2 regions of the Plantactinospora sp. BB1 genome follow, and region 2 is predicted to be linked to the other one. Evidence: predicted binding sites of a transcription regulator. Region 2 holds the regulator's gene; the other holds the start of a gene.
What was found. The regulator HrcA, encoded in region 2, represses chaperone genes, less so after heat shock. The targets are predictions, from matches to a motif close to GGTTNGCACNCTCNNNNNGAGNGTGCNAACC.
Positions count from the first base shown of each region.

Region 1: the regulator HrcA is predicted to act here: its motif matches at 11,335-11,365, upstream of groES (co-chaperone GroES).

Region 1 covers NZ_CP028159.1:5,544,637-5,559,789, reverse strand. The annotation lists gene C6W10_RS24215 (ABC transporter ATP-binding protein) at 1-1,386, shown strand, start outside; gene C6W10_RS24210 (winged helix-turn-helix domain-containing protein) at 1,442-2,071, shown strand; gene C6W10_RS24205 (MFS transporter) at 2,071-3,384, shown strand; gene C6W10_RS24200 (copper homeostasis protein CutC) at 3,362-4,105, opposite strand; gene C6W10_RS24195 (DUF1707 domain-containing protein) at 4,269-4,565, opposite strand; gene C6W10_RS24190 (ROK family transcriptional regulator) at 4,594-5,793, opposite strand; gene C6W10_RS24185 (sugar ABC transporter permease) at 5,802-7,067, opposite strand; gene C6W10_RS24180 (ATP-binding cassette domain-containing protein) at 7,064-7,894, opposite strand; gene C6W10_RS24175 (sugar ABC transporter substrate-binding protein) at 8,061-9,152, opposite strand; gene ybaK (Cys-tRNA(Pro) deacylase) at 9,535-10,014, opposite strand; gene C6W10_RS24165 (methyltransferase domain-containing protein) at 10,025-11,248, opposite strand; gene groES (co-chaperone GroES) at 11,497-11,811, shown strand; gene groL (chaperonin GroEL) at 11,891-13,537, shown strand; gene C6W10_RS24150 (molybdopterin-dependent oxidoreductase) at 13,763-15,153, shown strand, end outside.
Region 2 covers NZ_CP028159.1:7,992,160-8,007,312, forward strand. The annotation lists gene C6W10_RS35100 (glycoside hydrolase family 3 C-terminal domain-containing protein) at 1-699, shown strand, start outside; gene C6W10_RS35105 (16S rRNA (uracil(1498)-N(3))-methyltransferase) at 778-1,521, opposite strand; gene dnaJ (molecular chaperone DnaJ) at 1,607-2,743, opposite strand; gene hrcA (heat-inducible transcriptional repressor HrcA) at 2,810-3,832, opposite strand; gene C6W10_RS35120 (DUF4870 domain-containing protein) at 4,113-4,871, shown strand; gene hemW (radical SAM family heme chaperone HemW) at 4,950-6,173, opposite strand; gene C6W10_RS35130 (enoyl-CoA hydratase-related protein) at 6,191-6,976, shown strand; gene C6W10_RS35135 (hypothetical protein) at 7,065-7,925, shown strand; gene C6W10_RS35140 (phytanoyl-CoA dioxygenase family protein) at 8,194-9,096, shown strand; gene C6W10_RS35145 (hypothetical protein) at 9,475-10,236, opposite strand; gene C6W10_RS35150 (GlsB/YeaQ/YmgE family stress response membrane protein) at 10,632-10,919, opposite strand; gene C6W10_RS35155 (NUDIX domain-containing protein) at 10,997-11,548, opposite strand; gene lepA (translation elongation factor 4) at 11,545-13,425, opposite strand; gene C6W10_RS35165 (phosphotransferase) at 13,750-14,733, shown strand; gene rpsT (30S ribosomal protein S20) at 14,889-15,153, shown strand, end outside.

The DNA of each region.
Region 1 (15,153 bases), 2.4 Mb from region 2:
CTGCTGACCCGGAGCAGCCGGGACGTCGCCGCGCTGTCCCGGTCGGTCCGGTTCGCCGTGCCGGAGACGCTGATCGCCGTCGTCACGGTCTGCGCCGTGGTCGGCGCGGTGCTGCTGACCGATCCGCTGCTCATCCTGCCCGCCCTCGTCGCGGTGCCGATCCTGGTCCCGGCCACCCGCTGGTACCTGCGCCGGGCCGGGACCGGCTATCTCGCGGAGAACGCCGCCTACTCCGACATCACCGACGGGATCAGCGAGACCGTGGAGGGGTCCCGGACCACCGAGGCGCTCCGGCAGCAGGCCCGGCGCCGGGCCCGTACCGACGCCGACATCCGCCGGTCGTACGCGGCCGAGCGCTACACCCTCTTCCTGCGTACCGTCTTCTTTCCGCTGGCCGAGACCGGCTACGTACTGCCGGTCGTCGCGACCCTGGTCTTCGGCGGCTGGTTCTACGTCGAGGGCTGGGTGACGCTCGGCGAGGTCACCGCGGCCACCCTCTACGTGCAGCAGTTGATGGACCCGGTCGACCGGCTGCTCTCCTGGCTGGACGAGGTGCAGGTCGGCGGCGCGTCGCTGGCCCGGCTGCTCGGCGTGGCCCAACGTCCCGGGGACGCGCCGGCCGCCGGGGCGGCCACGACGGCCCGGCCGGCGGACCAGCGGCTCGTCGTCGACGACGTGCGGTACGCCTACCAGCCGGGGCGGGACGTGCTGCACGGCGTCAGCCTCGCCCTGGCGCCGGGGGAGCGGCTGGCCATGGTGGGCCCGTCCGGGGCCGGCAAGTCGACGCTGGGCCGGCTGCTCGCCGGGATCCACCAGCCGGGCAGCGGCTCGGTCACCGTGGGCGGTGTCCCGCTCGCCGATCTGCCGCTGGCCGATCTGCGTACCGAGGTCGCGCTGGTGACGCAGGAGCACCACGTCTTCATCGGTACGCTCCGCGACAACCTCAGGATGGTCCGGCCGGACGCCGACGACGACCGGGTACGCGCCGCGCTCGCCGCCGTCGACGCGCTGGACTGGGCGGAGCAGCTTCCGGCCGGGCTGGAGACCGAGGTCGGCTCGGGTGGCCATCCGCTCTCCGCCGCCCAGGCGCAGCAGCTCGCGCTCGCCCGGCTGGTCCTCGCCGACCCGCACACCCTGGTACTCGACGAGGCCACCTCGTTGCTCGACCCCCGGGCGGCCCGGCACCTGGAGCGGTCGCTGGCCGCCGTGCTGCGCGGCCGTACGGTGATCGCGATCGCCCACCGGCTGCACTCGGCGCACGATGCCGACCGGGTCGCGGTGGTGGAGGAGGGCCGGATCACCGAGCTGGGCCCGCACGCCGAACTGGTCGCCGCCGACGGCTCGTACGCGGCACTCTGGCGCTCCTGGCACGGTGACCGCCGCTGAGCCGATCGCCACGGACCTCTTGCAAAGAACTCTTTGCAAGAATAGCGTTGCAAACATGTCTGCGGATGAAGTCCGGCTGAACCCGACCTCGCTGCGTGGCCTCGCCCACCCGCTGCGGGTCCGGATCCTCAACACGCTGCGGGAGCACGGTCCCGCCACGGCCACCCTGCTCGCCGAGCGGCTCAACCAGTCCACCGGCGCCACCAGCTACCACCTGCGGCAACTCGCCCAGTACGGCTTCGTGGTCGAGGAGCCCGGGCGGGGCGCCGGGCGGGAACGGTGGTGGCGGGCCGCGCACCGGAACACCCGACTCGACAGCGAGGTCGGCCGGGACGCCCTCCCCGACGTCGAGACGTACCTGCGATCCGTCGCCGCGCTCTACGCCGAGCGGGTCGACCGGTGGCTGAACGAGTTGACCAACCTGCCGGCGGAGTGGGAGGGGACGTCCACGCTGAGCAACTGGCAGCTCCGGTTGACCCCGGAAGAGGCGCGGGAGTTCTCCGACGCGCTGACCGCGCTGATCGGGCGGTACCGCCGCGACGAGCCCGGCGTGACGGCGCCCGAGGACGCCGAGCCCTTCGTGGTGCAGGCGCAGCTGCTGCCCTTCGTCCGGCGCAACCACCACCGGCGGCCGGAGGACGACCGCCCGACGGAGGACGGCCGGGCGCCGGAGTCGGCGGACTGATGACCCGCAACCGCCGGCCGTTGGTCGGACTGCTGGTCGCCGAGGGAATCTCCCTGGTCGGCAGCCGGATGAGCATGGTGGCGCTGCCCTGGTTCGCCCTGCTGGTCACCGGCAGCGCCGCCAGGACCGGCCTGGTGGCGTTCGCCGAGATGCTGCCGTACGTGCTGGCCTGCGCCCTCGGCGGCCCGCTGATCGACCGGATCGGCGCCCGCCGGACCAGCATCGTCGCCGACCTGGGCAGCGCGGTGGCGGTGGCCGCCGTACCGCTGCTGCACCTGGCCGGTGCGCTCGACTTCGGCACGCTGCTCGGCCTCGTCGCCGTGGCCGGGCTGCTGCGCGGGTTCGGCGACACCGCCAAGCGGGTGGTGTTCCCGGAGACGGTGGCGGCGGCGGAGATCCCGATGACCCGGGCGACGAGCCTGCACGACGGGCTCAGCCGGCTCGGTACCCTGCTCGGCGCGCCCCTGGCCGGGCTGTTGATCGCCATCCTCGACGCCCCGCTGGTGCTGCTCCTCGACGCGGCGACCTTCCTGCTCTCGGCGGCGGTGCTCGCGGCCGCCGTACCGGCCCGGGACCGTGCCGACAGGACGGAAGAGTCCACGGTGGAGCCGACCACTGTGGAGGACGAGCAGGAGTCGTACCTGAGCGCGCTGCGCGGCGGCCTGCGTTACCTGCGGCGGGACCGGCTGGTGCACGGCATCGTGCTGATGCTGCTCGTCACCAACCTGGCCGACGCGGCGTACACCTCGGTGCTCACCCCGGTCTGGGCCAGCGAGGTGATCCGGTCGTCGACCGCGCTCGGCCTGCTCACCGCGAGTTTCGCCCTGGGCGCGGTGCTTGGCAACGTCGTCTTCACCGTCGTGGCGGACCGGGTGCCGAGGTTCGCCGTCTTCGCGGTCGGCTTCCTGCTCGCCGGGGCGCCCCGGTTCGTCGCGCTCGCCCTGCTGGACCGGCTCTGGGTGATCTATCTGATCTCGTTCGTCGCCGGGGTCTCCGTCGCGGCCGTCAACCCGATCCTGGGCGCCGTGAGCTTCGAACGGATTCCCGAGCGGCTCCGGGCCCGGGTGCTCGGGCTGGTGCACGCGGCAGCCTGGGCCGGCATCCCGCTCGGCGGGCTGCTCGGCGGGCTCGCCGTGCAGGAACTGCGGCTGCCGGTCGCCTGCCTGGTCTTCGCGGTGGCGTACCTGCTGGTCACGCTCATGCCGTTCGTGATGCCGGTCTGGCGCGGGCTCGACCGGCCGCCGACCCCGCCGGCCGAGCCGGCGGCGACGACGCCGGCCGGGCCGGAACTTACGGACGCACCGCGCCGATGATCTGGCCGATCCGCTCCGGCGAGGTCTCCGAACGCTGGTACTCGGGGCGGCTCAGCACGCCACCCATCCGGGGTACCGGGTTGCGGTGCGTCGCCGGGCCGTCCGAGCTGACCCGGGCGGTGAAGTGGTATTCGTCGGCGCCGGTGGCGGCGACGATCCGGGCGATGTTCCGCTCGTTGATCCCGCCGCCGGCCATCACCGCGATCCGGCCGGCGGCCTTGCCGACCAGGTCGGCGATGAGCGGAGCACCGGCCAGCGCGGTCTCCTCCTGACCCGAGGTGAGCACCCGGGGGATGCCCAGCTCGATCAGCTGCTCCAGCGCCTCGAACGGGTCCCGGACCATGTCGAAGGCCCGGTGGAAGGTGACGCTGGCACCGTCGGAGGCCTCGAGCAGCCGCCGCATGGTCGGCAGGTCGAGGTCGCCCTCCGGGGTCAGCGCACCGATCACGATGCCGTGCGCGCCGACCGTCACCGCCGCCTGCACGTCGCGGACCATCGCGTCGACCTCGTACGGGGAGTAGATGAAGTCCCCGCCCCGGGGCCGTACCAGCACGTGCACCCGGATCCGCTCGACGTGCCGCAGGGCCAGCTCGATGGTGCCGATGCTGGGGGTCAGCCCGCCCTCGAACAGTCCCGCGCAGAGTTCCACCCGGTCGGCGCCGGCCCGCTCCGCCGCCAGCGTCCCCTCGACGCTGTCGACACAGATCTCGAACGTGCTCATGCCAGCCTTTCCGATGACCGAACCAGGTTCTTGACAACCCGAACCACCAGGGCCATCCAAGGGTGCCCGATCGGTCCGGGCAACCGCATGTGGGAAAGAACGCCTTCGGCGGCCGGTCCGGCGGGGCGGAACGTGACGCCCGGGGCGGGACGGGACGAAGCGCTCAGCGGGTGATCTCCATGAAGGTCACCAGCAGCAGCAGGGTGGCGACGGCGACGGCGAAGACGATCAGCAGCTCCCGCCGGCTTCCGGTGCCGCCGCCGACCGGCTCGGCGACCTCCGGCGCCGCCGGCAGATCCCGGGTGACGGTGGCCAGCTCCCCGAGGGTACGGGCGGTGTAGACCGCACCGACCCGCTCGGAGAACTCCTCCAGGCTCAACCTGCCCTGCTCGGTGTGCCGTTGCAGGTCGGCGACCACCCGTTGCCGATCCGAGTCGGAGGCGCGCAGTTGCCCGTCCACGCCGGACAGCGTACGCCCCGGTGCCCGGTCAGCCCGCGTCGAGCGGGTCGGCGAGCAGGTGCTCGAAGGCCAGTTCCGCGGCACCGACCAGCGCACCGTCCTCGCCCAGTTGCGGGGTACGCAGTCGCACCTGCTCGCGCGGGGTGGGCAGGGCCAGCGAGTTGAGCCGGCTACGCACCCGGGCCGCCGCCGCGAGGTAGACGTCCCGGAGGGTGCCGCCGAAGATGACCACACCCGGGTTGAAGATGTTGATCAGATTCGCCACCCCGAACCCGAGCCAGTCGCCGACCTGCCGGACCGCCGCCTGGGCGTTCGCGTCACCCCGGGCGGCCGCGTCGACCACCCGCAGGGCGGCCTCCCGGCCCACGGCCTCACCCCGGCCGGCCGCCAGCAGCAGGGCGTACTCGCCGATCTCGGTCTCCCAGCAGCCGTACGAGCCGCAGCCGCACGGACTTCCGCCGGGGTTGACCACCATGTGCCCGACCTCGCCGGCGTAACCGCCCTGCCCGGTCAGCCGCCGCCCGCCGACGATGATCCCGGCGTCGATGCCGACGTCCCGGTGCAGGTAGATGACGTCGTCGTAGCCGCTGGCCGCACCCCGGGCGTGCTCGGCGACCGCGCTGGCGTCGGCGGCGTTGCTGACCAGCACCGGGCGCTCCTGCGGCAGCAGTTCACCGAGCGCCTCGGCCAGTCGCTTGTCCAGCTCGCCGCCGCCGGCCCAGGCGGCGCTCTCCGGCCGGATGTGCACCGCGCCGTCCGGGCGGCGCAACCGGCCGCAGACCGCCACGCCGCTGCCGACGTAGACCGAGCCGTCCGGTACCGCCTGGTGCATCTCCTTCACGAAGCCGGCCAGCAGCGGCAGGCTCTCCACCGCCGGCAGCCCCGGCGGCCGCTCGGCCTGCCGGCGGTCGAGTACGACCCCGCCCAGCCCGATCCGGGCGGCCCGCAACCGGTCCACCTCGACGCTGTACGCGTACGCGAAGACCCGCCCCGACTCGGGCCGGACGACCAGCGACGGCCGTCCGGCCCGCCCGGTCTCCCGGGGTGCCCGTTCGCTGACCAGCCCGGCGGCGGCCAGTTCGGCGGTGAGGGCGCCGATGGTGCTCCGGTTCAGCCCGAGCGAGGTGGTCAGCTCCGCCCGGGAGGTCGCTCCGTGGATGTGCACGTACCGCAGCAGCGCGCCGAGATTCTGCCGGCGAATCTCCTCCTGGCTCGGCCCCGCGCGCATCGTGCCCCTTATCGGTTACCGGTCGCTGCGGCCCGGCGTCGGGAGAGGGCGTCCACACTGGCCGCGAGCAGCAGCACCAGTCCGGTCACCACGAAGGTGAAGCCGGAACTGCGGCCGAGCAGCCCCATCCCGTTGTCGATGACCGCGATCACCGCGCCGCCGAGCACCGCGTCCACGATCCGGCCCTTGCCACCGAAGAGGCTGGTGCCGCCGATCACCGCCGCGCCGACCGCGTAGAGCAGGACCTTACTGCCCCCGGTGTTGGCGTCGACCGAGGTGGCCCGGCTGGCCGCCACGATGCCGCCGATCGCCGCCATCGAGGAGCAGATCACGAAGACCGAGATCCGGATCCGGTCCACGTTGATGCCGGCCCGCCGGGCCGCCTCGCGGTTGCCGCCGACCGCGTAGACGTGCCGGCCGTACGCGGTGCGTTGCAGTACGAAGGTGAGCACGACCAGCAGGACGACGATGATCGGCACCACGATCGGTACGCCCTTGAGCGAGACGAGCACGTTGCGGCTGCGTTCCAGGTTCAGCAGGTAGACGGCGGTACCGGCGATCACCGCCAGCGCCCCGATCCGGATCAGCACCACGGCGAGCGGCTCGGTGACCAGCCCGAGCGCGCTGCGCTTGCGGTGCCGGATCAGCTGCACGGCGGCGTAGCCGGCCACGCCGAGCAGGGTCAGCGCCCAGCCGAGCCACGGCGGCATGTTCCGGTTGGCGATCGCCACCAGCACCTCGTCCCGGACGGAGACGTTGGTGCCGCCCTTGATCAGCAGCAGCACGATGCCCTGGAAGGCGAGGAACGCCGCGAGGGTGACCACGAAGGACGGGATGCCGACCTTGGCCACCAGGAAGCCGATCACCAGCCCGATCACCACGCCGGTGACGAGCGCGGCGGCGACGGCGACGTACCAGGGATAGCCCTGGAGGGTGACGAGCTGGGCCAGCACCGCCGCGCAGACCCCGCTGGCGAAGCCGGCGGAGAGGTCGATCTCGCCGAGCAGCAGGACGAAGACCAGCCCCATCGCGATCAGCGTCACCGCCGCGCCCTGGGTGAAGAGGTTGGCGAAGTTCCCCTCGGTCATGAAGTTCGGGCGCAGCGCGGCGAAGACGACGCAGAGCACGATCACACCGAGTACGGCCGGCAGCGCGCCCATGTCGCCGCCGCGTACCCGGGCCAGGTAGTCCCGGAAGTGGCTGCCGACCGTGGGCACCGGCGCGGCCGGCACCTCGACCGGCGGCACCACGATGGTGGGAGGGGCGGCGCTCATCTGTCGACTCCTGCGCTCGTCGTCTCGGTGCTGGGTGGGGTGTCGTGCTTGCCGTTGCCGTTGCCGTTCTCGCCGGTCAGCCCGAGGCCGCCGCTGCGTCCGGCGGTGATCAGCTCGACCACCTGGGCGTGCGTGACGTCGCTGGTCCGCAGCTGCGCGACCATCTGCCCGAGGTAGAGCATGGCGATCTGGTCGGAGACGGCGAAGACGTCGTTCATGTTGTGCGAGATGAGCACGACGGCGAGACCGTTGTCGGCCAGCCGGCGGACCAGTTCGAGCACCTGGGCGGTCTGCGCCACGCCCAGTGCGGCGGTCGGTTCGTCGAGGATGACGACCCGGCTGTTCCAGAGCACGGCCTTGGCGATCGCCACGGTCTGCCGTTGCCCGCCGGAGAGGCTGGAGACGTGCTGCCGCAGCGACTTCACGGTCCGCACGGAGAGCCCGGCCAGGGTCTCGGCGGCCATCTGCTCCATGGTGGGCTCGTCGAGGACGAGGCCGCTGCGCTTCTCCCGGCCGAGGAACATGTTCTGCACGATGTCGAGGTTGTCGCAGAGCGCGAGGTCCTGGTAGACGACCTCGATGCCGAGGGTGGCGGCGTCCCGGGGGTTGTGGATCTGCACCGGTCGGCCCTCGAAGAGGATCTCGCCGCCGTCGGCCGAGTGGATCCCGGCTACGCACTTGACGAGGGTGGACTTGCCGGCGCCGTTGTCACCGACGAGTGCGGTCACCTCGCCGGGGTTGACCGACAGGTCGACGTCGCGGAGGACCTGGACGGGACCGAAACTCTTGTCGATCCCGCGCAGCTCCAGCAGGGGTGTCGCGGACACGGGTTGGTCTCCTTTACGCGGGTGTCCGGTGGCGGGTGCCGATCGCGGGGTGTCCGATCACGGGTCCGGTCCAGTTCTCTGGGGCGGCGAGGACGCCGCCCGGTACGGATGGTTCCGTACCGGGCGGCGTCTCGGCGGGGCGGTCGAGCCCGCTGCCGTCGTACGGTCAGCTCACGCCGGCCTCGGTGCAGGCGGCGGCGAAGGCGTCCTTGCAGAGCTCTTCCTTGGTGACGTAGCCGTCGGCGACGACGTCCTTGACGTTCTCCTTGTAGATGGCCTTCGGCTCCAGCAGCACGGCCGGCACGTCCCGGTTGCCCTCCGGGTCCCGGACGGTGGTGGGTGCGGCCTTCTTCTCGCCCTTGGCCAGCGCGATCGCCAGCTCGGCGGCCGCGTCGGCCTCCTGCTTGACCGCCTTGTAGACGGTCATGCACTGGTCACCGACGAGGATGTTCTGCAGGCCCTGCACGGTGGCGTCCTGGCCGGTCACCGGAACCTTGCCGTTGAGCTTGTTCCGCTTCAGCACGGAGATGACCGCGTTGCCCAGCCCGTCGTTCGCGGCCAGTACGCCGTCGATCTTGCCGTTCTGCTGGGTCATCATCTGCTCGAAGATCGTGCCGGCCTGGGCGTTGTCCCAGGCGGGTACCCACTGGTCGGGGCCCTTGACGTACTCCTTGGAGTCGTACTTGGCCTTCAGCACGCCGTCGTAGCCGTTCTTGAAGAGCGTGGCGTTGTTGTCGGTCTCCGAGCCGTTCAGTTCGGCGATGACCGGGTTCTTGGCGCCCTTGTCGGTCAGGCACTTGACCAGACCCTCGCCCTGGAGCTTGCCGACGGCCTCGTTGTCGAAGCTGACGTAGTACTCGGCCGAGCCGCCGAGGGTCAGCCGGTCGTAGTCGATGGTGGGTACGCCCTGGCTCTTGGCCTTGTCCAGCACCGCCTTGCCGGTGCCGGAGTCCAGGTTGACGATCATCAGGACGGTGACGCCCTCGGTCAGCATCTGGTCGGCGAGGGTCTGGAACTGCGCCTTGTCGCCCTGGGCGTTCTGGATGGTGTGCTTGACGCCGGCCGCGTCGAACGCCGCCTCCAGGTATTTGCGGTCCGCGGTCTCCCAGCGGACCGAGGAGGCGCTGTCCGGAAGGATGACGCCGATCTTCGGCTCGGGGGTGTTACCGCTGCCGTCGCCGGAATCGTCGCCGCAGGCGGCGAGGCCGCCCGTGGTCAGCAGGCCCACGGCGGCGATGGTGAGGATCCCTCTGCGCATTGCACGGGTCCTTTCGGGGTGGGTGTGGTGTCTCGGGTTCCAGCGGTGGTACGCCTGGACGGTCGTCGTGCGGCCCGTGGCCTCCCCCCGTTGGGCTGCCTGGATAGCGGCTCCGCCGGGTCGCGCTTCGGCGGGGCGTCGGTGGGCCGTGGCGATCGCCCGCCTCACTTTTGTTGTGTCCGGCAACGTATTGCGCGAAGACTCCTCGGGGCAAGGTCACCGAGGCCACGAGTTTGTTGTTGGCGATAACAATTCGGCAACGTGACCGACATCCCGGGATCGGCCGGTGGCGATACGCCGGAAATGATCGATCCTGCGGCGGCCCGGACGGACCGCCCGGACCGCCGGCCGAGGGCGTGGACCGGGCGACCGAGGACGGGGATCAGGGTGCGGCGACCGGCGCGGTGGTGGCCGAGGTGAGCCGGATCAGGTCGGCCGGGGCGAGTTCGAGTTGCAGCCCCCGGCGGCCCGCCGAGACGTAGATGGTGGGGAAGCGCTCGGCCGAGGCGTCGACCACGGTACGCAGCGCCTTGCGCTGCCCCAGCGGACTGATCCCGCCCCGGACGTAGCCGGTGGTCCGCTCGGCCAGCGTCCGGTCGGCCAGCGTCGCCCGCTTGCCGCCGACCGCCGTCGCCAGCGTCTTCAGGTCGAGTTCCCCGGTGACCGGTACCACCGCCACGGTCAGCACCCCGTCGACGCTGGCGACCAGCGACTTGAAGACCCGCTCCGGCGGTACGCCCAGCGCCGCCGCCACCTCGGCGCCGTAGTTCGGCGTCTCCGGCGCGACGTCGTACGGGTGCAGCGTGTGCGGGATCCGCTGCCGCGTCAGCAGCGCGGTCGCCGGTGTGCCCCTGCCCGCCACGGTCCGCACCCTACCCGGTCGACGCCGCCGGTTCCGGGGCCGGCACCGGACGGCAGAGCAGCACGGTAGGTGCGTCGGCGACCCGGGTCAGCACCAGGCTGACCGGCAGCGAGCCGGTCAGCCGCAGGTCGCGGCGGAGCCGCTCCGGCTCCAGCGCCGAACCCCGCTTCAGGATCTCCACCCGCCCGACGTCGAGGTCGCGCAGCCGGGTACGCAGCCGCTTCAGCGAGAAGGGCAGCGACTCGAGCACCTCCAGGCACCGGGCGTACGGGGTGGGCCGGGCGGCGTCGGCGTAGACGTACGCGATCTCGGGGTCGGCGAGGGTGCCGTCGACCGTACCGGCGAACTCGGCCACCAGGTGCGCCCGGACCACCGCCGGGTCCGGGTCGTAGAGGAAGCGCCGGACCGGGCCGACCGGGGCCCGGCGGGTCCCGTCCCCGGTCAGCTCGTGCACCGCCGTCCCGGCCAGCAGGGTGGCCCGACGGGGTGCGGCGGCGAGCGGGCCGGACCAGACGGTCGCCTCGACCAGGTCGCCGTCGACGCTGACCCACTCGCCCTCGGCGCTGGCCGGCAGCAGCCGGTGGTCGATCCCGGGCGCCACCTTGAAGACCGTCCGGGGCACCCGGTCGGCGAGGCCGAGCAGGAAGTCCCAGGGCGGGGAGTAGGCGGCCGGGTCGAAGATCCGCCGGCCGGTGCCGGCCCGGCGCCGGGCCGGGTCGCAGAAGACCGCGTCGACCGGGTCGTCGACGGCGGTCAGGTCGAACCGGGTCGCGTCGCCGAGCGTGACGGTGAACCGGTCCGCCACCCCGGCCGCCTCGGCGTTCGCGGCGGCCATCGCCGCGGTGACCGGGTCCGCCTCCACGCCGTACACCCGGATGCCGGCCCGGGCGGCGGCGAGCGCGTCGGCGCCGAGACCGCAGCCGAGGTCGACCAGGGTGGCCACCCCGGCGGCGCGCAGCCGGGCGGCCCGCCGGGCCGCGACCCCGGCCCGGGTGGCCTGCTCCAGCCCGGCCCGGGTGAAGAACATCCGGGCCGCCGCCGGGCCGAACTTGGCGGTCGCCCGGCGCCGCAGCTCGGCCTGGGTCAGCGCGGCGGCGGCCAGCCCCGGGGGTACCCCGGCCGAGCGCAGCGCGGCCGCCGCGCCCAGCGGGTCGCCGCCGGCCAGCTCGGCGGCGGTGGCCAGCGCGGTTGACCCGTCCGGGGTACGCAGCGCGGCGAGCTGCTCGACGTCCACCGGAGCATTGTGCCGGCCGGGGGCGGTCCCGGGCGTGTCGGGTTGGCACTCTCCTTGACGGAGTGCTAGCCGTCGGCATAACCTGCCGTTAGCACTCTCAAACCGAGGGTGCCAGCTTTCGGGCCGCTGTCCGGGAGCTGAACGCCAGGCGGACCGGCACCCGCGACGACGGACCCGCCCGGTGGCATGTGGCAGATTGACGCTGGTCGGCTCGCCGGCCGGCACAGAAACCAGTACCCCAGGAGGGTATGCCCGTGACTACCGCGACCAAGGTTGCGATCAAGCCGCTCGAGGACCGGATCCTGGTCCAGGCGAACGAGGCTGAGACGACCACGGCGTCGGGCATCGTGATTCCCGACACCGCCAAGGAGAAGCCGCAGGAGGGCACCGTCCTCGCTGTCGGCCCCGGCCGTTTCGACGACGACGGCAACCGGATCCCGGTTGACGTGAAGGTCGGCGACACGGTCATCTACTCGAAGTACGGCGGCACCGAGGTCAAGTACGCCGGCGAGGAGTACCTGGTGCTCTCCGCCCGCGACGTCCTCGCCGTCATCGAGAAGTGATCTGACTGATCCAGTGACGCTGCCCCGGACCGGCCCTGCCGGGCCGGGGCAGCGCTCGTGAAGGGACCCTGTTTACACAATGGCGAAGATTCTGAGCTTCTCGGATGACGCCCGGCACCTGCTGGAGCACGGTGTCAACACGCTCGCGGACACGGTCAAGGTCACTCTCGGCCCGCGCGGGCGCAACGTCGTCCTGGACAAGAAGTTCGGTGCTCCGACGATCACCAACGACGGCGTGACCATCGCCAAGGAGATCGAGCTCACCAACCCGTACGAGAACCTCGGCGCGCAGCTGGTCAAGGAGGTGGCGACCAAGACCAACGACGTCGCCGGCGACGGGACCACCACCGCCACCGTGCTGGCCCAGGCCATGGTCCGGGAGGGGCTGCGCAACGTGGCCGCCGGTGCCGGGCCGGCCGCGCTCAAGCGGGGCATCGACCTGGCCGCCGAGAAGATCTCCGAGGCACTGCTGGAGAAGGCCGTCGAGGTGGGCAGCCGGGAGTCGGTCGCGAACGTGGCGACCATCTCGGCGCAGGACGCCACCATCGGTGACCTGATCGCCGAGGCGATGGAGAAGGTCGGCCGGGACGGCGTCATCACCGTCGAGGAGGGTTCGACCCTCGCCACCGAGCTGGAGGTCACCGAGGGTCTCCAGTTCGACAAGGGCTTCATCTCGCCGAACTTCGTCACCGACACCGAGTCGCAGGAGGCGGTGCTCGACGAGCCGTACATCCTGATCACGACCCAGAAGATCTCCTCGATCGAGGAGCTGCTGCCGCTGCTGGAGAAGGTCCTCCAGACCGCGAAGCCGCTGCTGATCATCGCCGAGGACGTGGAGGGGCAGGCGCTCTCCACCCTGGTCGTCAACGCGATCCGCAAGACCGTCAAGGTCTGCGCGGTGAAGGCGCCCGGCTTCGGCGACCGGCGCAAGGCGATGCTCCAGGACATGGCGATCCTGACCGGCGGCGAGGTGGTGGCCCCCGAGCTGGGCTACAAGCTCGACTCGGTCGGCCTGGAGGTGCTCGGCACCGCCCGCCGGGTGGTGGTCGACAAGGACAACACCACCGTGATCGACGGCCGGGGCCGGGACAACGACGTCTCCGAGCGGATCACCCAGATCCGCAAGGAGATCGAGGCGTCCGACTCCGACTGGGACCGCGAGAAGCTCCAGGAGCGGCTGGCCAAGCTCTCCGGCGGCATCGCGGTGATCAAGGCCGGTGCGGCGACCGAGGTCGAGATGAAGGAGCGCAAGCACCGCATCGAGGACGCGATCGCCGCGACCAAGGCCGCGGTCGAGGAGGGGACCGTACCGGGCGGCGGCGCCGCGCTGGTGCAGATCCGCTCGGCGCTCGACGGCGACCTGGGCCTGACCGGTGACGAGAAGGTGGGCGTCTCGATCGTCCGCAAGGCACTGGTCGAGCCGCTGCGGTGGATCGCCCAGAACGCCGGCCACGACGGCTACGTGGTGGTGCAGAAGGTCGCCGAGCAGGGCTGGGGCAACGGCCTCGACGCCGCCACCGGCGAGTACAAGGACCTGGCCAAGGCCGGCATCATCGACCCGGTGAAGGTGACCCGCAACGCGGTCACCAACGCGGCGTCGATCGCCGGGCTGCTGCTGACCACCGAGAGCCTGGTCGTGGAGAAGCCGGAGAAGGCCGAGCCGGCCGCCGCCGGTGGGCACGGCCACGGTCACGGTCACGGCCACCAGCACGGTCCGGGCTTCTGACCGGTCCGGTCCGGATCACACCGATCCGCACCGCCCGACCGCGACACCGGGATCCGCGTGAGCGGGCCGGCGTGGGACCTCCCACGTCCGGCCCCGCTCACGCGGATCTTCGTTTCCGGGCTGTCGCCGCCCCGGCCCACGAACCCCGGCGCCTTTCCGCCCGGGCCACGGCCGATGGACACTGGTCCGATGAGGGTGCTCCCGGATCTGGGCGGTGACGGGCCGATGGCGACGACCCCGGCGGGACGCGGCGCCCTGCCGCGCCGGTTCGGTGCGCTGGCCGGGGTGGCCGCCGCGGCGGTCGCGGTCGGCGCGGCCGAGGTGGTGGCGGTGTTCACCGGCGCCCGCTCCGCCCCGCTGGTCGCGGTCGGCGGCGCGGTGGTGGACCTGGCGCCCGCCCCGCTCAAGCGGTTCGCCGTCGACGTCTTCTACGTCTACGACAAGATCGCACTCCTGGTCGGCACCGCCGTGCTGCTGGCCGGGTTCGCCGTCCTGGTCGGGCTGGTCGCGGTCCGGTCACGGCCCCTCGGGTACGCCGGGATCGCCCTCTTCGGCGCGGTCGGGGTACTCGCGGCGCTGACCCGGCCCGAGGCCGGCCCGCTCGCCGCGCTCCCCTCGCTGGTCGGCGCCGTACTCGCGGCCGGCGTACTGCGGCTCTTCGTCGCCGGACCGCTCGGCCGGTCCCTGGCCGCACCGACCGTCGCGGTCACCGCCCACCCGGACGAGTACGCCCGGCGGCGGTTCCTGACCGGGGTCGGGCTCGCGGTCGGCGGGGCGGCGGTGGGTGGCTTCGGCGGGCGCTGGCTGTCGACCCGGCGGGGTGTCTCGGCCGCCCGTGCGGCGGTCGAGTTGCCGGCCCCGGCCAGCCCGGCGGCGCCGGTGCCGGCAACCGCCGAACTCGGGGTTCCGGGGCTGTCGTCGTACGTCACGCCGAACCGGGACTTCTACCGGATCGACACCGCACTCGTGGTGCCCCGGGTGGACCCGGAGAGTTGGCGGCTGCGGATCCACGGTCGGGTGCGGAACCCGGTGACGCTGCGCTTCGCCGACCTGCTCGCCCGGCCGATGATCGAACGGCACATCACCCTCGCCTGCGTCTCCAACGAGGTCGGCGGGGAGCTGGTCGGCAACGCCCGCTGGCTCGGCGTACCGCTCGGCCCGCTGCTCGCCGAGGCCGGGCCGCTGCCCGGCGCCGACCAGGTGGTGGCGCGCTCCTCCGACGGCTGGACCTGCGGCAGCCCGACCGAGCTGCTCACCGACGGCCGGGACGCGATGCTGGCGGTCGGGATGAACGGCGAACCGCTGCCGATCGAGCACGGCTTCCCGGCCCGGGTGGTGGTGCCCGGCCTGTACGGCTACGTCTCGGCCTGCAAGTGGGTGGTGGAGCTGGAGCTGACCAGCTTCGCCGACTTCGACGCCTACTGGGTGCCCCGGGGCTGGTCGGCGCGGGGGCCGGTCAAGACCCAGTCGCGGATCGACACCCCACGGGCGGGCCGGACGGTGCCGGCCGGCCCGGTCACCGTCGCCGGGGTGGCCTGGGCGCAGCACGTCGGGATCCGCCGGGTGGAGGTACGCGTCGACGACGGGGACTGGCAGCCGGCGACCCTGGCCGGATC
Region 2 (15,153 bases):
CTCACGCTGCCCGGCCGGCAGGACGAGCTGGTCCGGCGGGTCGCGGCGGCCAATCCCCGGACGGTGGTGGTGGTCAACGCCGGCTCCCCGGTGCTGATGCCCTGGGCCGACGAGGTGGCGGCGATCCTGCTCACCTGGTTTCCCGGGCAGGAGGCCGGGGCGGCGCTCGCCGACGTGCTGCTCGGCCGGGCGGAACCGGGCGGACGGCTCCCCACCACCTGGCCACGCCGCCCGGAGGACTGCCCGGCGCTTTCCACCACCCCGGTCGACGGGGTGCTCGACTACACCGACGGGATCTTCGTCGGCTACCGGGGCTGGCGGGCCGCACCGCTCTTCCCGTTCGGGCACGGCCTCGGCTACACCGACTGGGCGTACGAGTCGCTGACCGTCGAGGAGGGGGCGGAGGGGCCGGTCGCGGTGGTCACCGTCCGCAACACCGGTCGCCGCCCCGGCCGCGAGGTGGTGCAGGTGTACGTCGGCCCGGAGGCCGCCGAGCCGGACCGTCCGGTCCGCTGGCTGGCCGGCTTCGCCGCTGCCGAGGCGGCTCCCGGAGCGGCGGCGACGGTCCGGGTGCCCCTGCCGGCCCGGATCTTCCAGGTCTGGGAGCGGGACGGTTGGCAGACCCGCCCCGGCCGTTACCGGGTCGAGGCGGCGCACAGCATCGCCGACATACGCCAGTCCACAACCCTCGACCGCTGACCCACCCCTTCCCGCAAGATTCTTGTAGATCTGTGGTTCGGAGCTGACCGCAGATCTACAAGAATCTTGAACTGCGGGTCACCATCGGCCGAGGCGGGTGGAGAGGACGGCGAGGGCGGCGACCCCGGCGGTCGAGGTACGCAGCACCTCCGGGCCGAGCCGGACCGGTACGGCACCCGCCGAGGTGAGCGTCGCCAACTCGGCCGGCGACACGCCTCCCTCGGGACCGACCACCAGCACGATGTCGCCGGAGGGCGGCAGGTCGGCGGTGCCGAGCCGCGCCCGCGCCTCCTCGTGCAGCACGAAACCGGCCGCCGCCTCGGCGACCCGCCGGGCCACCGCCCGGGTCGACTCGTCCGGCGCCTGCGCCGAGCCGGCGACCGTCGGCAGCCAGGCGCGGCGGGCCTGCTTGGCCGCCTCACGGGCGGTCGCCGCCCAGCGGTCCCGGGCCCGGGCGCCCCGGTCGCCGCGCCACTGCGCCACCGAACGCTCCGCCGCCCAGGGCACGATCTCGTCCACCCCGACCTCGGTCATCGCCTGCACGGCCAGCTCGGCCCGGTCGCCCTTGGCGATGCCCTGCACCACCACCAGCCTCGGGTCGGGCGGGTCGACGTACCGCCGGGAGGTGACCGCGGCGGTCAGGGTGCCCCGGCCGACGGCGGTGACCACGGCGGTCAGGGTGCCGCCGCGTCCGTCGGCGAGCAGCAGTTCCTCGCCGGTACGCAGCCGCTGCACGGTCGCCGCGTGGTGCCCCTCCGGACCGTCCAGCGTGACGGAGTCGTCCGGCGGCAACGACTCGACCAGGAACAGCGGCGCGCTCACGGCGAGCAGGTTAGCGGGTCGTCCGGCCGGCACGGCTCGCCGGCCGGACGACGCGCCAATCAGGCGTGGCCGTCAGGCGTGGCCGTCAGGCGTGGCCGTTGAAGGCGTCGCGCATCCGGGAGAAGAAGCCGCCCTGCTTGGTCAGCTCGGCGACCTCCTCGCCCCGGGTCTTGGCGAACTCGCGCAGCATCCGCTCCTGCTCGGCGTCGAGCTTGGTCGGGGTACGCACGTCGAGGTGCACGTAGAGGTCGCCCCGGCCGGTACCGCGCAGGTGTGGCACTCCCCGGGCCCGCAGCCGCAGCGTCGAGCCCGGCTGGGTGCCCGGCTTGACGTCGACCGGCTCCTCGCTGTCCAGCGTCTTGATGGTCAGCCGGGTACCGAGTGCGGCGGCGGTCATCGGCACGGTGACCCGGCAGTGCAGGTCGTCGCCCTTGCGGGAGTAGACGTCGTGCGGCCGCTCGTGGATCTCGACGTAGAGGTCGCCGGCAGTACCGCCGCCGGGGCCGACCTCGCCCTGCTGGGCCAGCCGGATCCGCATGCCGTCCTCGACCCCGGCCGGGATCTTGACGGTCAGCGAGCGACGGGTACGCACCCGGCCGTCCCCGGCGCAGGTCGGGCAGGGGTGCGGGATGACCGTGCCGTACCCCTGGCAGACGGTGCACGGCCGGGACGAGACGACCTGGCCGAGGAAGGTGCGCTGGACCGACTGCACCTCGCCCCGCCCGCCGCACGCCTCGCAGGTGGCCAGGTGGGTGCCGGGCGCCGTGCCGGCCCCCGTGCAGGTGGTGCAGAGCACGGCGGTGTCCACCGCGATCGGCGCCTCGACCCCGAAGGCCGTCTCGTGCAGGTCGAGTTCGAGCCGCAGGATGGCGTCGGCACCCGGCCGGGTACGCGGACGCGGCCCCCGGGAGCCACCCGCCGCGCCGAAGAAGGCGTCCATGATGTCCTGGAAGCCGACGAACGGCCCGCCGGCACCGCCCGGGCCGGCACCGGGGCCGCCACCGGGAGCCAGCGGGTCGCCACCGAGGTCGACGATCTGCCGCTTCTGGTCGTCCGAGAGGACTTCGTACGCGGCGTTGATGTCCTTGAACTTCTCGTGTGCCTCCGGATCCGGATTAACGTCCGGGTGGTACTGCCGCGCCAACTTGCGGTAGGCGCGCTTGATGTCGTCGTCGGAGGCGTCCCGGCTGACGCCGAGAATCCCGTAGTAGTCCTTGGCCACTGCGTTCCGTGTCCTCATGTCTGTCTCGCGTTACCGTCCGCCGGTCGTCAGGGGTGAGCTTGGTGGTCAGTTCTGCGCCAGCACGTCGCCGACGTAGCGTGCCACGGCCCGCACCGTGGCGATGGTGCCCGGGTAGTCCATCCGAGTGGGCCCCAACACGCCGAGTCCGCCGACGATGGTCGTACCCGGACCGTATCCGGTGCTGACCACCGAGGTGGCCCGCAGGTTGTCGATCTCGTTCTCGTCGCCGATGCGCACCTGGAGGGTGTTCGGCTCCACCTCGCCGATCAGCTTGAGCAGAACGACCTCCTCCTCGAGCGCCTCGAGAATCGGTCGCAGTGAACCCTGGAAGTCGAGCAGTCCGCCCCGGGTCAGGTTGGCGGTGCCGGCCATCACGATCCGCTCCTCGTGCCGCTCGACCAGGGTCTCCAGCAGCACCGTGGCGAGCGTGGTCATCGCCGGGCGGAGCCCCGGAGGCACCTCCTCGACCAGCGCCTGGACCAGCGGCGGGGTGTCGGCCAGCTTCTTGCCGACGAGCCGCTCGTTGACCAGCCGGCGCAGGTCCGTCACGTCGTCGGCGGTGATCGGGATGGGCAGCTCGACCAGCCGCTGCTCCACCCGACCGGTGTCGGCGATCATGACCAGCATCAGCCGGGTGGTGGAGATCGGCACCAGTTCCAGGTGCCGGACGGCGGAGCGGGCCAGGCTCGGGTACTGCACCACGGCCACCTGCCGGGTGAGCTGGGCGAGCAGCCGGACCGTACGGTGCACCACGTCGTCGAGGTCCACCGCGCCGACCATGAAACGCTCGATCGCCCGGCGCTCGGCCGGGGTGAGCGGCTTGACCCGGGAGAGCCGGTCCACGAAGAGCCGGTAACCACGGTCGGTGGGCACCCGGCCGGCGCTGGTGTGCGGCTGCCGGATGTAGCCCTCCTCCTCCAGCACGGCCATGTCGTTGCGGACGGTGGCCGGGGAGACCCCGAGTTGGTGCCGCTCGACCAGGGCCTTGCTGCCGACCGGCTCCTGGGTGGCGACGTAGTCCTCCACGATCGCGCGCAGCACGTCGAGCTTGCGGTCGTCGAGACCCATCCTCACCTCCCTGCGACGTCCCGGCCCCGGCTGGGCGAAACGACCGGGGCGACCACGACGGTCGGGCCAGGTCCGCCCTGGCACTCGACTGTAGCGAGTGCCAGTCTACGACCAAGGCGTACCCGGCGCGATGATCGTTTGGAGGGGATATCCGAACCTGGACAACAGGCTTGCCAGCACACCCTACCCCGGTGGACCTAGCAGGTACGGTCGGCCATTGTCCAGATTCGATTCGGGGGGCGGCTGGCGCTGGTTGATCGGGAGTCCTACCGTGACCTCCATGACTGAACCGCCTCGCCCTCCCGGAGAATACGGCGGTCCGCCCCAGGACCCGACCACCCCGATGAATCCGGGCCAATACCCGACACCAGGCGAGGGGTACCCCCCGCCCGCCGCACCGCAGTACGGTGCGCCCGGCACGCCCCCGCCGACCTCGGGCGGCGGGACGTACCCGACCTCGGGCGCGGGGACGTACCCGACCTCCGGTGGCGGGACGTACCCGACGTCAGGTGGCGGGACCTATCCGACCTCCGGTGGCGGTTATCCCCCGCCCGGCGGCGGCTACCCGCCGGCCGGCGGTTACCCACCTCCCGGTGGCGGCTACCCGCCCCCCGGCGGTCAGCCCCCGGGTGGGTACCCGGGCGCCGGCTACCCGCCGCCGGGTGGCTACCCGCCGCCGGGCAACCCGTACGGCGCCCCGGCACCGTCCGGCTACGCCAACAGCGACGAGAAGACCTGGGCCCTGATCGCGCACTTCGGCGGCATCGTGGTCGGCTTCATCGCCTCGCTGGTCGCGCTGCTCGCCAAGGGCAACGAGTCGCCGACCGTACGCGCACACGCGGTCGAGGCGCTCAACTTCCAGATCACCTGGGGCATCATCTCGATCGTCTCGCTGATCGTCGGGACCTGCACCATCGTGCTGTTCTTCCTGCCGTTGATCGCCTGGGTGATCGTGCTGATCTTCTCGGTCATCGCCGGCATGAAGGCCAACGAGGGCGTGCTGTACCGGTACCCGATGACCATCCGCATGATCAAGTAACGCCCGAACCGTCTCCGCGACGGCCCGCGCCGGCTCCGGCGCGGGCCATCGCGCCATCCGGGGTCGAAACGGGTCGGATCAGGGCAGCAGGTCCCGGACCACCGCGTCGGCCAGCAGCCGGCCGCGCAGGGTGAGCACGGCCCGCCCCGCGTCGTACGCCGCCCCGTCCAGCAGACCGGTCCGGCAGGCTCCGGCCGCAGCCGCCCGACCGGCGTCGTCGAGGACCGACAGCGGCAGCCCGGCGGCGAGCCGGAGCCCGAGCAGCACCTCCTCCGTCCGCCGCTCCTCGGCCGAGAGCACCTCCCGGGCCTGCCCCGGGGAGTGCCCCGCCGCCAGCCGGGCCGCGTAACTCGACGGGTGCTTGACGTTCCACCAGCGGACCCCGCCGACGTGGCTGTGCGCGCCGGGGCCGAGGCCCCACCAGTCGCCGCCGGTCCAGTAGAGCAGGTTGTGCCGGCAGGCCGCGGCCGGCGTACGGGCCCAGTTGGAGACCTCGTACCAGGAGAAACCCGCCGCCGAGAGCGCCGCCTCGGCGGCCAGGTAGCGGTCCGCCGCCACGTCGTCGTCCGGGTACGCCAGCTCGCCGCGCCGCATCCGGGCGGCCAGCCGGGTGCCGTCCTCGACGATCAGGGCGTACGCGCTGACGTGGTCGACCCCGGCGGCCAGCACCGCCCGAAGCGACGCCGCGAAGTCCTCGGCCCGCTCCCCCGGCGTTCCGTAGATCAGGTCCAGGTTGACGTGGTCGAAGCCGACCTCCCGGGCCTCCTGCGCGGCCTCGGTGGCCCGGCCGGCGGTGTGCCGGCGGTCGAGGATCGCCAGCACCGGCGGGGCGGCCGACTGCATGCCCAGGGAGATCCGGGTGTAGCCCGCCGCCCGGAGCGCCTTGAGCGACTCCCGGGTCACCGACTCCGGGTTCGCCTCCGTGCTGACCTCGGCGTCGGCGGCAAGTCCCCAGGTCCGGTCGATGCCGTCCAGGATCCGGGCCAGGTCGTCCGGGGGCAGCAGGGTGGGGGTACCGCCGCCGACGAAGACCGTGTCGACCCGGGCCGGCGGCCGATCGGCCAGCACCCGGTCGGCCAGGCGCAGTTCGGCGAGTACCTGGTCGGCGTAGCCGTCCCGGCCCGCCGAACCGCCGAGTTCGGTCGCGGTGTACGTGTTGAAGTCGCAGTAGCCGCAGCGGCTGGCGCAGAACGGCACGTGGACGTAGACGCCGAAGCCGCGGTCACCCACCGTGGCCAGGGCGGCGGCGGGCAGCGCCCCGTCGACGGGTACGGGCTCGCCCGCTGGGAGCACTCCAGGCATGGGACTAGTGTGCCGGCATGACCTCAGCCCCTGATCCGCTCGTCCGGGTGTCTACCACGCACGGAGTGACAACTCTCACCCTGGACAGCCCGCGCAACCGCAACGCGCTCTCCAGCGCCCTGCTCGGTCAACTGCTCGACGCGCTGGGCGCGGCGGCGGCCGACGACGACGTCCGGGTGGTGGTGCTCTCGCACACCGGGCCGGTCTTCAGCTCGGGTGCGGACCTGAAGGAGACGGCGGCGGCGTACCGCGAGGGCACGGTGCCGGTGGCGATGCTGGGTGACGTGCTCGCGGCGATCTGGGAGTGCCCGAAGCCGGTGGTGGCTCGGATCGGCGGGCCGGCCCGGGCCGGTGGCCTCGGCCTGATCGCGGCGGCCGACGTGGCGATCTGCGCCCAGGAGGCCACCTTCGCGTTCACCGAGGTACGGCTCGGGGTGATCCCGGCGGTGATCTCGGCGACCGTACTGCCCCGGTTGCAGCCACGGGCCGCCGCCGAGCTGTATCTGACCGGGGACACCTTCGACGGCCGTCGGGCGGCCGAGATCGGGTTGGTCACCACGGTCACCTCGGCCGAGGCGCTGGACGAGACGGTCGCCTCGTACTGCCTGGCGCTGGTCCGGGGTGCCCCCGGCGCGCTGGCCGGGGCGAAGGAGCTGCTCCGGCGCGGCTCGACGGAGAGCTTCCGGGCCGAGCTGGCGCGGCTGCGCGACCTCTCGGTGCGGTACTTCCACTCGGAGGAGGGGCGCGAGGGTGTTGCGGCGTTCGGGGAGAAACGGCCCGCCCGGTGGGTACCCGGTAGCTGACTCGGGCCCGGCCGGCCGCTGACCCGACCGTGACCCGGTCCGGATTTTGGGCGGTCGAAGTAGGCTGTGTCCGACTATCGGGCAGGGGGTGGCGGTGCGGACTCGGGCCGTGGTGGCGGCGGGCGTGGCGCTCGCGGCGGTTGCCGGATTCGGCGTCTACCTGGGTGCCCGGGAGTTCGGGCACAAGCTGCCGCTACCCAGCGCCGCCCCCGGCTGCGTGGTCGAGGCGGACGGCCGTGTCACGTTGAACGCCGAGCAGATGGCGAACGCGGCCACCATCGCCGCGGTGGGCATCCGGCGCAAGATGCCGGAGCGGGCCGTGGTGGTGGCCCTGGCGACCGCGTTCCAGGAGTCCCGGCTGCGCAACCTGGCCGGCGGCGACCGGGACTCGGTCGGGCTGTTCCAGCAGCGGCCGAGTCAGGGCTGGGGCACGCCGGAGCAGATCCGGGATCCGCGCTACGCCGCGACCAGGTTCTACAACGCGCTGAAGAGGGTCCGGGGCTGGGAGCAGATGGAGGTCACGGTCGCGGCCCAGCGGGTGCAGCGGTCGGCCTTCCCCAACGCGTACCAGCAGTGGGCGGACGAGTCCGAGGTGCTGACCCGGGCCCTGCTCGGCAACGCCACCGGCGCGGTGGCCTGCACGGTGGGCCGGGAGCCGGCGATGCGCGGGAACGCGGCGGCGGTGGCGTTGACCGCCGGGCTGAAGCTCGACTGGGGCCGGCTGGAGACCTCGGTACCAGCCGAGTTGACCGGTCTGGCCGTACCGACGACGGATCCGCAGGTGGGCTGGCGTTACGCGCACTGGCTGGTGTCGCACGCCGACGACCACGGGGTGAAGACGGTGCGCTTCGGCGACCTCCAGTGGACGGCGGACGGCGGCACCTGGGCGCCGGTCAAGGGCGTACCGCCGACACCGCACCAGGTGGTCGCCGAGGTCTTCACCGACTGAGCCGCCTTCGCGGACTGATCCGCCGGCGATTCTGTTGCTTCCCGGAACGATCACTAACTGGCAGTGATTGCACAAACGGTCAGATCGCCACAGACTCCCCCATTTTTCGACCGTTTCGTTGCCGTGTGTCAAAGGCTCGCTGCCCTGCGTACCCCCGGATGGCCGCCGCCGATCCGACGGCCGAGCGCCGGGCTGCGGGTCTTGCGGAGGGAGTTACGATCGGCAGCCTGTGCTCAGAAAGAGTTTCACCCTATGGGGAGGGGACGCGGTGTTCGACTACGGCGGCCGCACTGGCTACGAGCCGATCAGTGACACGGATCGCAAGGAGTTCCACGAGCAGGGCTTCCTGTTGCTCCGCAACGTCCTGACCGAGGACCACCGCGCGGCCCTGGAGGCGGCGGTCGACCGGGTCTACGCCGAGGAGAAGGCGAAGGGCAACACCACCAAGGACGGCACCCTGCACCTGCTCGGCTTCCTGGAGCGGGACGAGCTCTTCGGCGAGCTGCTCACCCACCCGATCTCCTTCCCCTACATGTGGGGCCTCGCGGGCTGGAACATCTACACCCACCACAACCACCTGGACGTCACCCCGCCGGCCCTGGAGCCGGAGAAGCCGTACTGGGGCTGGCACCAGGACGGTTACCGGCAGAACTCGGACCCGGAGACGATGGATCCGAACCTGCCCCGGCCGATGTTCTCGCTCAAGGTCGCGTACGTGCTCTCCGACCTCTCCGAGAAGGGCCGGGGTGCCACCAAGGTCATCCCGGGCAGCCACCTGTGGAACTCGCTGCCGCGTCCGGCCGACCTGACGGTGCAGAACCCGGACCCGGAGGGGACCGTGGAGATCACGGCCAACCCCGGCGACGCCTTCATCTTCGACCGGCGGCAGTGGCACTCCCGGTCCACCAACCTCTCCAACATCACCCGGAAGATGCTCTTCGTGGGCTACACCTACCGGTGGATCCGCCCGTTGGACGAGCTGCACCCGGACAAGAACGGGCAGTGGTACCAGAACCGGACCCCGGTGCAGCGCCAGCTGCTCGGCGAGGGTACGCACACCGCCAACTACTGGGGCATCAACTGGAACGGGTACGTCGACGACGAGATCCCGCTGCGCAAGGAGCTGAAGGAGCGCGGTCTGCTCGACCGCAGCATCCCCTGGCTGCGCTGAGCTTCCGGGCCGAGGGTGGTGGCTGTGCCGATTCCGTCGGGGCCGGCGCAGTCACCACCGCTTTGTTTCCGGAGATCGGGCCGGACCCCGACCGGTCAGCCGGCCGGTGATTTCCGGCCGCCGGTTCCGGAACCCTTTGCGCTGAATGGAACCGGCGCATAACCCTGGGTAATTCACCCGTCGCATTGGCAGTTCTACCGATGCCGTAGGAAGTGGTTCGCGACGAGCCTGCCGCCTCGGCCGGGATGCGGTCGCCGATTCGGGTGGACGGCGACGACCGGTCGGCGCCTATTCTCCCCGCGGAACGCGGACGCCAACGCGACGGAATTGCCGAACCATTCATGTTCAGCCGAGCCGACCGGCACCGTTCGGGTCGCGCTAGGCCAGCCGACCGGACATCCGGTAGACGTCGATGAGAAGGGCCCAGAGCTCGTTATTCAATGGCTGGCCCTCCTCGTTGGTCAGCCGGTGCGCCGGACACTTCATGGTCGGGCTGGTCACCTCGACCCCGTGCGGCGGGACGCTGCCGAACCGGATCCTCTGCTGCCCCTCGGGGCCGACGGCACGGAACTTGTCCGGCCCGATCCGGAAGGCGCCCCGGACGATGTCCGCGACGGTGAACCTCGGATGCTGGATCTCGGTCGGGTCGCCGGTCAACTGCCGCATCCGGGCCATCTCCTGCTGGTCGTGCAGGACGGAGAGGCTGGCCAGCATGGAGGTGCTGCCCCGCAGGGTGCGCTCCAGCGTCTCTCCGGACAGGCCCAGGGTGTCCCGCCCGTAGCTCAGGGCCGACTCCAGGCAGATCAACGCCTCCAGCAGGGCGAGGCTGATGTTGCGCTTGAACTTGTGTCGCAGCGAGGCGGCCAGCTCCTCGGCACCGGCACCCGGACTCGGCACCAGCTGGTCCTCCCAGACGACCGCCTCCCGGTGTGCGGCCACGACCGCGACGGCGCGCTCCAGCACCGGTGTCGGGTGTGCGAACATGCCGTCGACCAGGTCCCGGAAAAGCTGGTCGAGCCTTTGCAGATTCTCGACGAGATCCCGGCCCGGCCCGTCCTGCCGCAATTCCCTCAGCCCACTGGAAACCCGCAGCGCGGAGAACCACTCTTCGACCAGGGGGGTGTACGCCTCAAGGTACAACGCGACCTTGGGATGCTGATCCGAAAGCTGTAGAGGCGACACCCTGACGCTTCCCGGGAGAGAGTCCGTGGACACTTACAGAGCGTAACATGGGGAGATCATTTGAGCAAATGCGAATGGACGTTCACAACTATAGGTGATGCCGGCTAGTCGATCACGACAGTCGATCGTACGGCCGTGGTGAATTTAGCGGTTCCCGGCAATCGGCGCCAGACCGATCCGGCCCGATCTGCCGCTCCCGCCGGCAGCGGGTTCGACGCTCCGGCCGGCAGCGGGTTCGACGGCTCCCGGCGACAAGCGGGCTCGACGGCTCCGGCGGCAAGCGGGGCGAGAACGCCAGCAGGGGCGCCGGCCGAGAGTCGGCCGACGCCCCTTGCTACCGGGGAGCGGGGTGCTCAGTACCGGCTGACTCGGCGCCGACGGCCGACTCCGGCCACCAGGGCCACACCGATGGCGGCGAGCGCGACCTGGATCAGCAGCTCCATCCAGTCGATGCCGGCCGTCTCGGTCGCGATACCGGCGGCCCGGGCGATGACCGTACCGAGCAGCGCGGCGCCGACACCGATCAGCATGGTCAGCCAGATCGGGATGTCCTGGCGGCCTGGTACGACCAGACGACCGAGGGCGCCGATAACGAGACCGACGATGAGCGCGGTGATGATACCCCAGACGGTGAGTTCCACGGCCGTCCTCCTTCGGATGCGTCACACGTTGTTGTGGTGACTGGTAGATTCCCGAAGGCCGAAAATCTCAAACCGCCCTAGGCACCCAAGCGTCGCGCCGCCTCCCGAACCGCCACGTCCATCGTGCCGAAGGCCAGCGGTGGCGGATCCACCAGGGAAAACCAGCTCAGCTCGGCAGACTCGGCCGGGTCGAGCACGACCCGCGGGTCGTCCAGGGTGGCCAGAAAAAAGTTGTCGAGGACCGGCAAAATCTCGTCCTGGAACTCGTAGCTGCCGACGTACATGCCGAGATGGTCACCAAGGGTGATCGACACCCCGAGTTCCTCCCGGGCCTCCCGGACCGCCGCCTCGGCCGGGTGCTCCCAGCCGTCGCAGAACCCGCCCGGCGTCTCCCAGTGGCCGATCATCGGTTCCGCCGCCCGACGCAGGGCCAGGAAGCGCGGCTCCGCGACCGCCGGAGCGGCCGGCCCGGACGACGGACGGTCCAGGATGACGAGGCCGACGGTCGGACGGGCGTTGACGAAGAGCTGGTAGCCGCACCGGGTACAGGTGGTCGGTGCGGGGCCGGGCAGGGCCGCCGCGCACCGGGGACAGAAGGACGCGCCGGGGCCGTACCCCCGGGGAATCACTTCTTGCCGCCACCCTTGCCGTCGCCGGAGTCGCTGGTGGAGAGGGCGGCGATGAAGGCCTCCTGCGGCACCTCGACCCGGCCCACCATCTTCATCCGCTTCTTCCCCTCCTTCTGCTTCTCCAGCAGCTTGCGCTTCCGGCTGATGTCACCGCCGTAGCACTTGGCCAGCACGTCCTTGCGGATGGCCCGGATGGTCTCCCGGGCGATCACCCGGTTGCCGATCGCCGCCTGGATCGGCACCTCGAACTGCTGCCGGGGGATCAACTTCTGCAACTTCGCCGCGATGTTGACGCCGTAGTTGTAGGCCTTGTCCTTGTGCACGATCGCGCTGAACGCGTCCACCGGCTCGCCGTTGAGCAGGATGTCGACCTTGACCAGGTCGGAGCGCTGCTCGTCGGTGGGCTCGTAGTCCAGCGAGGCGTAGCCCTTGGTACGGCTCTTGAGCTGGTCGAAGAAGTCGAAGATGATCTCGGCGAGCGGCAGCGTGTAGCGCAGCTCGACCCGGTCGGCGGAGAGGTAGTCCATCCCCTGCAACGAGCCGCGCCGCCCCTGGCAGAGCTCCATCACCGCGCCGACGTAGTCGTTCGGGGTCAGCACGGTGGCCCGGACCACCGGCTCGTACACCTCGGCGACCTTGCCGGTCGGGTACTCGCTGGGGTTGGTCACCGTGACCTCTTTGCCGTCCTCCAGACCCACCCGGTAGACCACGTTGGGGGCCGTCGAGATCAGGTCGAGGTTGAACTCCCGTTCCAGCCGCTCGCCGATGATCTCCAGGTGCAGCAGGCCGAGGAAGCCGCAGCGGAAGCCGAAGCCGAGCGCGGCGGAGGTCTCCGGCTCGTAGCTGAGCGCCGCGTCGTTGAGCTTCAGCTTGTCGAGCGCGTCCCGCAGCGCCGGATAGTCGGAGCCGTCGATCGGGTAGAGCCCCGAGTAGACCATCGGCTTCGGGTCCTTGTAGCCGCCGAGCGCCTCGCTCGCCGGTCGGGCGTTGATGGTGACGGTGTCACCGACCCGGGACTGCCGGACGTCCTTCACGCCGGTGATCAGGTAGCCCACCTCGCCGACGCCGAGCGCACCCGCCTTCTGCATCTCCGGGGAGATCACGCCGAGTTCCAGCAGCTCGTGCACGGCACCGGTGGACATCATCTTGATCTTGTCGCGCGCCTCGATCCGGCCGTCGATCACCCGGACGTACGTCACCACACCCCGGTACACGTCGTAGACGGAGTCGAAGATCATGGCCCGGGCCGGCGCCTTCGCGTCGCCGACCGGCGGCTTGAACTGCCGGACGATCTCGTCCAGCAGGTAGGGCACGCCCTCGCCGGTCTTGCCGGAGACCCGGATGCAGTCGCTCGGATCCCCGCCGATCAGGTGCGCCAACTCCTCGGCGTACTTGTCCGGCTGGGCGGCCGGCAGATCGATCTTGTTGAGTACCGGGATGATGTGCAGGTCGTTCTCGAGCGCCAGGTAGAGGTTGGCCAGGGTCTGCGCCTCGATCCCCTGGGCGGCGTCGACCAGCAGGATCGCCCCCTCGCAGGCGGCGAGCGACCGGGACACCTCGTAGGTGAAGTCCACGTGCCCAGGCGTGTCGATCATGTTCAACACGGCCTCTTCGCCCTGCTGGTCGCCCTCCCGCACGGTCCACGGCATGCGGACCGCCTGGCTCTTGATCGTGATGCCGCGCTCCCGCTCGATGTCCATCCGGTCGAGATACTGGGCACGCATCTGCCGGGGGTCGACCACGCCGGTGAGCTGCAACATCCGGTCGGCCAGCGTCGACTTGCCGTGGTCGATGTGGGCGATGATGCAGAAGTTCCTGATGCGGCCGGGGTCGGTGGCACCAGGGGAGTTCGCGCCGGAGTCGGGCGTCGGTGGCACGGCGGTCCGTTCTGCTTGGCTGACGACGATGGGCCTTCTATGTTCCCATGCCGCCGGACGGTGCCCGGCCGAGGCCGCCGGATCACCGCCGCGAGTTCCGTCACCATCACCGGGATTCCGCATCCCAGGGGCTTCCGGGGCGCCGCCGGAACACGGCCGGCGGCGGCCGATCCGCCCGGCGGCGGGCCTGCACTCCGGCCGGCGACAGCGGGCACCCGAGCCCGGCGACAGCAGGCACCCGAGCCCGGCAGCGGGGGGCGCCCCGGCCGGCGACAGCGGGCCGAAATCCCGGCCGGTCGGCCGGGCCGGGGCAGACTTGACGACATGGCCGCCATCTCGGTACCGCCCCGACCGTATGACGCGACCGCCGTACGCCCGGGCTGGGCCGATCTCCCCGCCGACCTGCGGGCCGCGATCACCGCCCGGCTGGGCGCCCGGGTCAGCTGGGCCGGCACCGCCGGTGGCGGCTTCACCCGGGGATTCGCCGGAGTCTTGCAGACCGTCGCCGGGGACCGGGTCTTCGTCAAGGCGGCGTCCCTGGTCGACCAGCGACACCTCAGCGACTGGTACGCCCGGGAGGCGGCGATCACCGCCGTACTGCCGGCCGGGCTCGCCGTCGCCCGCCCCCGCTGGACGCTGACCGCCGCCGGGTACCACGTGATCTGCCTGGACGCCATCGACGGCCGGATGCCGGGGCTGCCCTGGGCGCCGGCCGAGCTGGCGGCGACCCTCGACGCGTACGCGACCGCCGCGGCGGCGCTCCGGCAGCCCCCGGTGGAACTGGCGGCGCTCGGCGTACCCCGGCTCGCCGACCTCGCCCGGGCGGACCTGGCCTGGTGGACCGAGCTGGCCGCCGGCCGGGAGACGCTGCCGGAGATCCCCGCCGTCGCCCGGCACCGGCTGCCCGAACTCGCCGCGTTGGAGGCCCGGCTGCCCGGGTACGCCGACCGCCCGTCGATGATCCACGGCGACCTGCGGGTGGACAACGTACTGCTGGACCGGGCCGGAGTCGCCTGGCTCTGCGACTGGACGTGGCTCTGCTACGGGCCGCCCTGGTTCGACCTCGCCAGCCTGCTGGTCACCGCGTACGCCAGCGGCTTGGACGCCGACGCCCTGTTCGCCACCCATCCGGCGGGACTGGACGCTCCGGCCGACGGGCTGGACGCCGCACTCGCCGCACTCTCCGGATACTGGCTGGTACGCGCGGCGGCCGGCAGCGACACCGGCTCCCCGCACATCCGGGCGCACCAGCGGTGGAGTGCCCAGACCGCGCTCGACTGGCTGGCCGAGCGGCAGGGATGGCGGTGAGCTGGGCGGGGCGGCGATGGGCTGTTTTGGCCCCGGCGGGGCGTACCTGGTAACGTGGCTCTTCGCGCGTGCCGACACGGGCCGTACTCCGACGTGCGTCGCCGCCCGCGCATCAAAGGCAAACGTAACCCTAGCTATTAGGACGAGGCTGTCGCGTGGCGAACATCAAGTCCCAGATCAAGCGCAACCGGCAGAACGAGAAGCGCCGGCTGCGTAACAAGTCGGTCAAGTCGTCGCTGAAGACCGCCATTCGCAAGTTCCACGAGGCGACCGAGAGCGGAGACAGCGCCAAGGCGACCGAGCTCATGCGGGACGCCTCGCGCAAGCTCGACAAGGCGGTCAGCAAGGGCGTGATCCACCAGAACCAGGCGGCGAACCGCAAGTCGGCGATCGCCAAGCGGCTCGAGTCGCTCTCCGCCT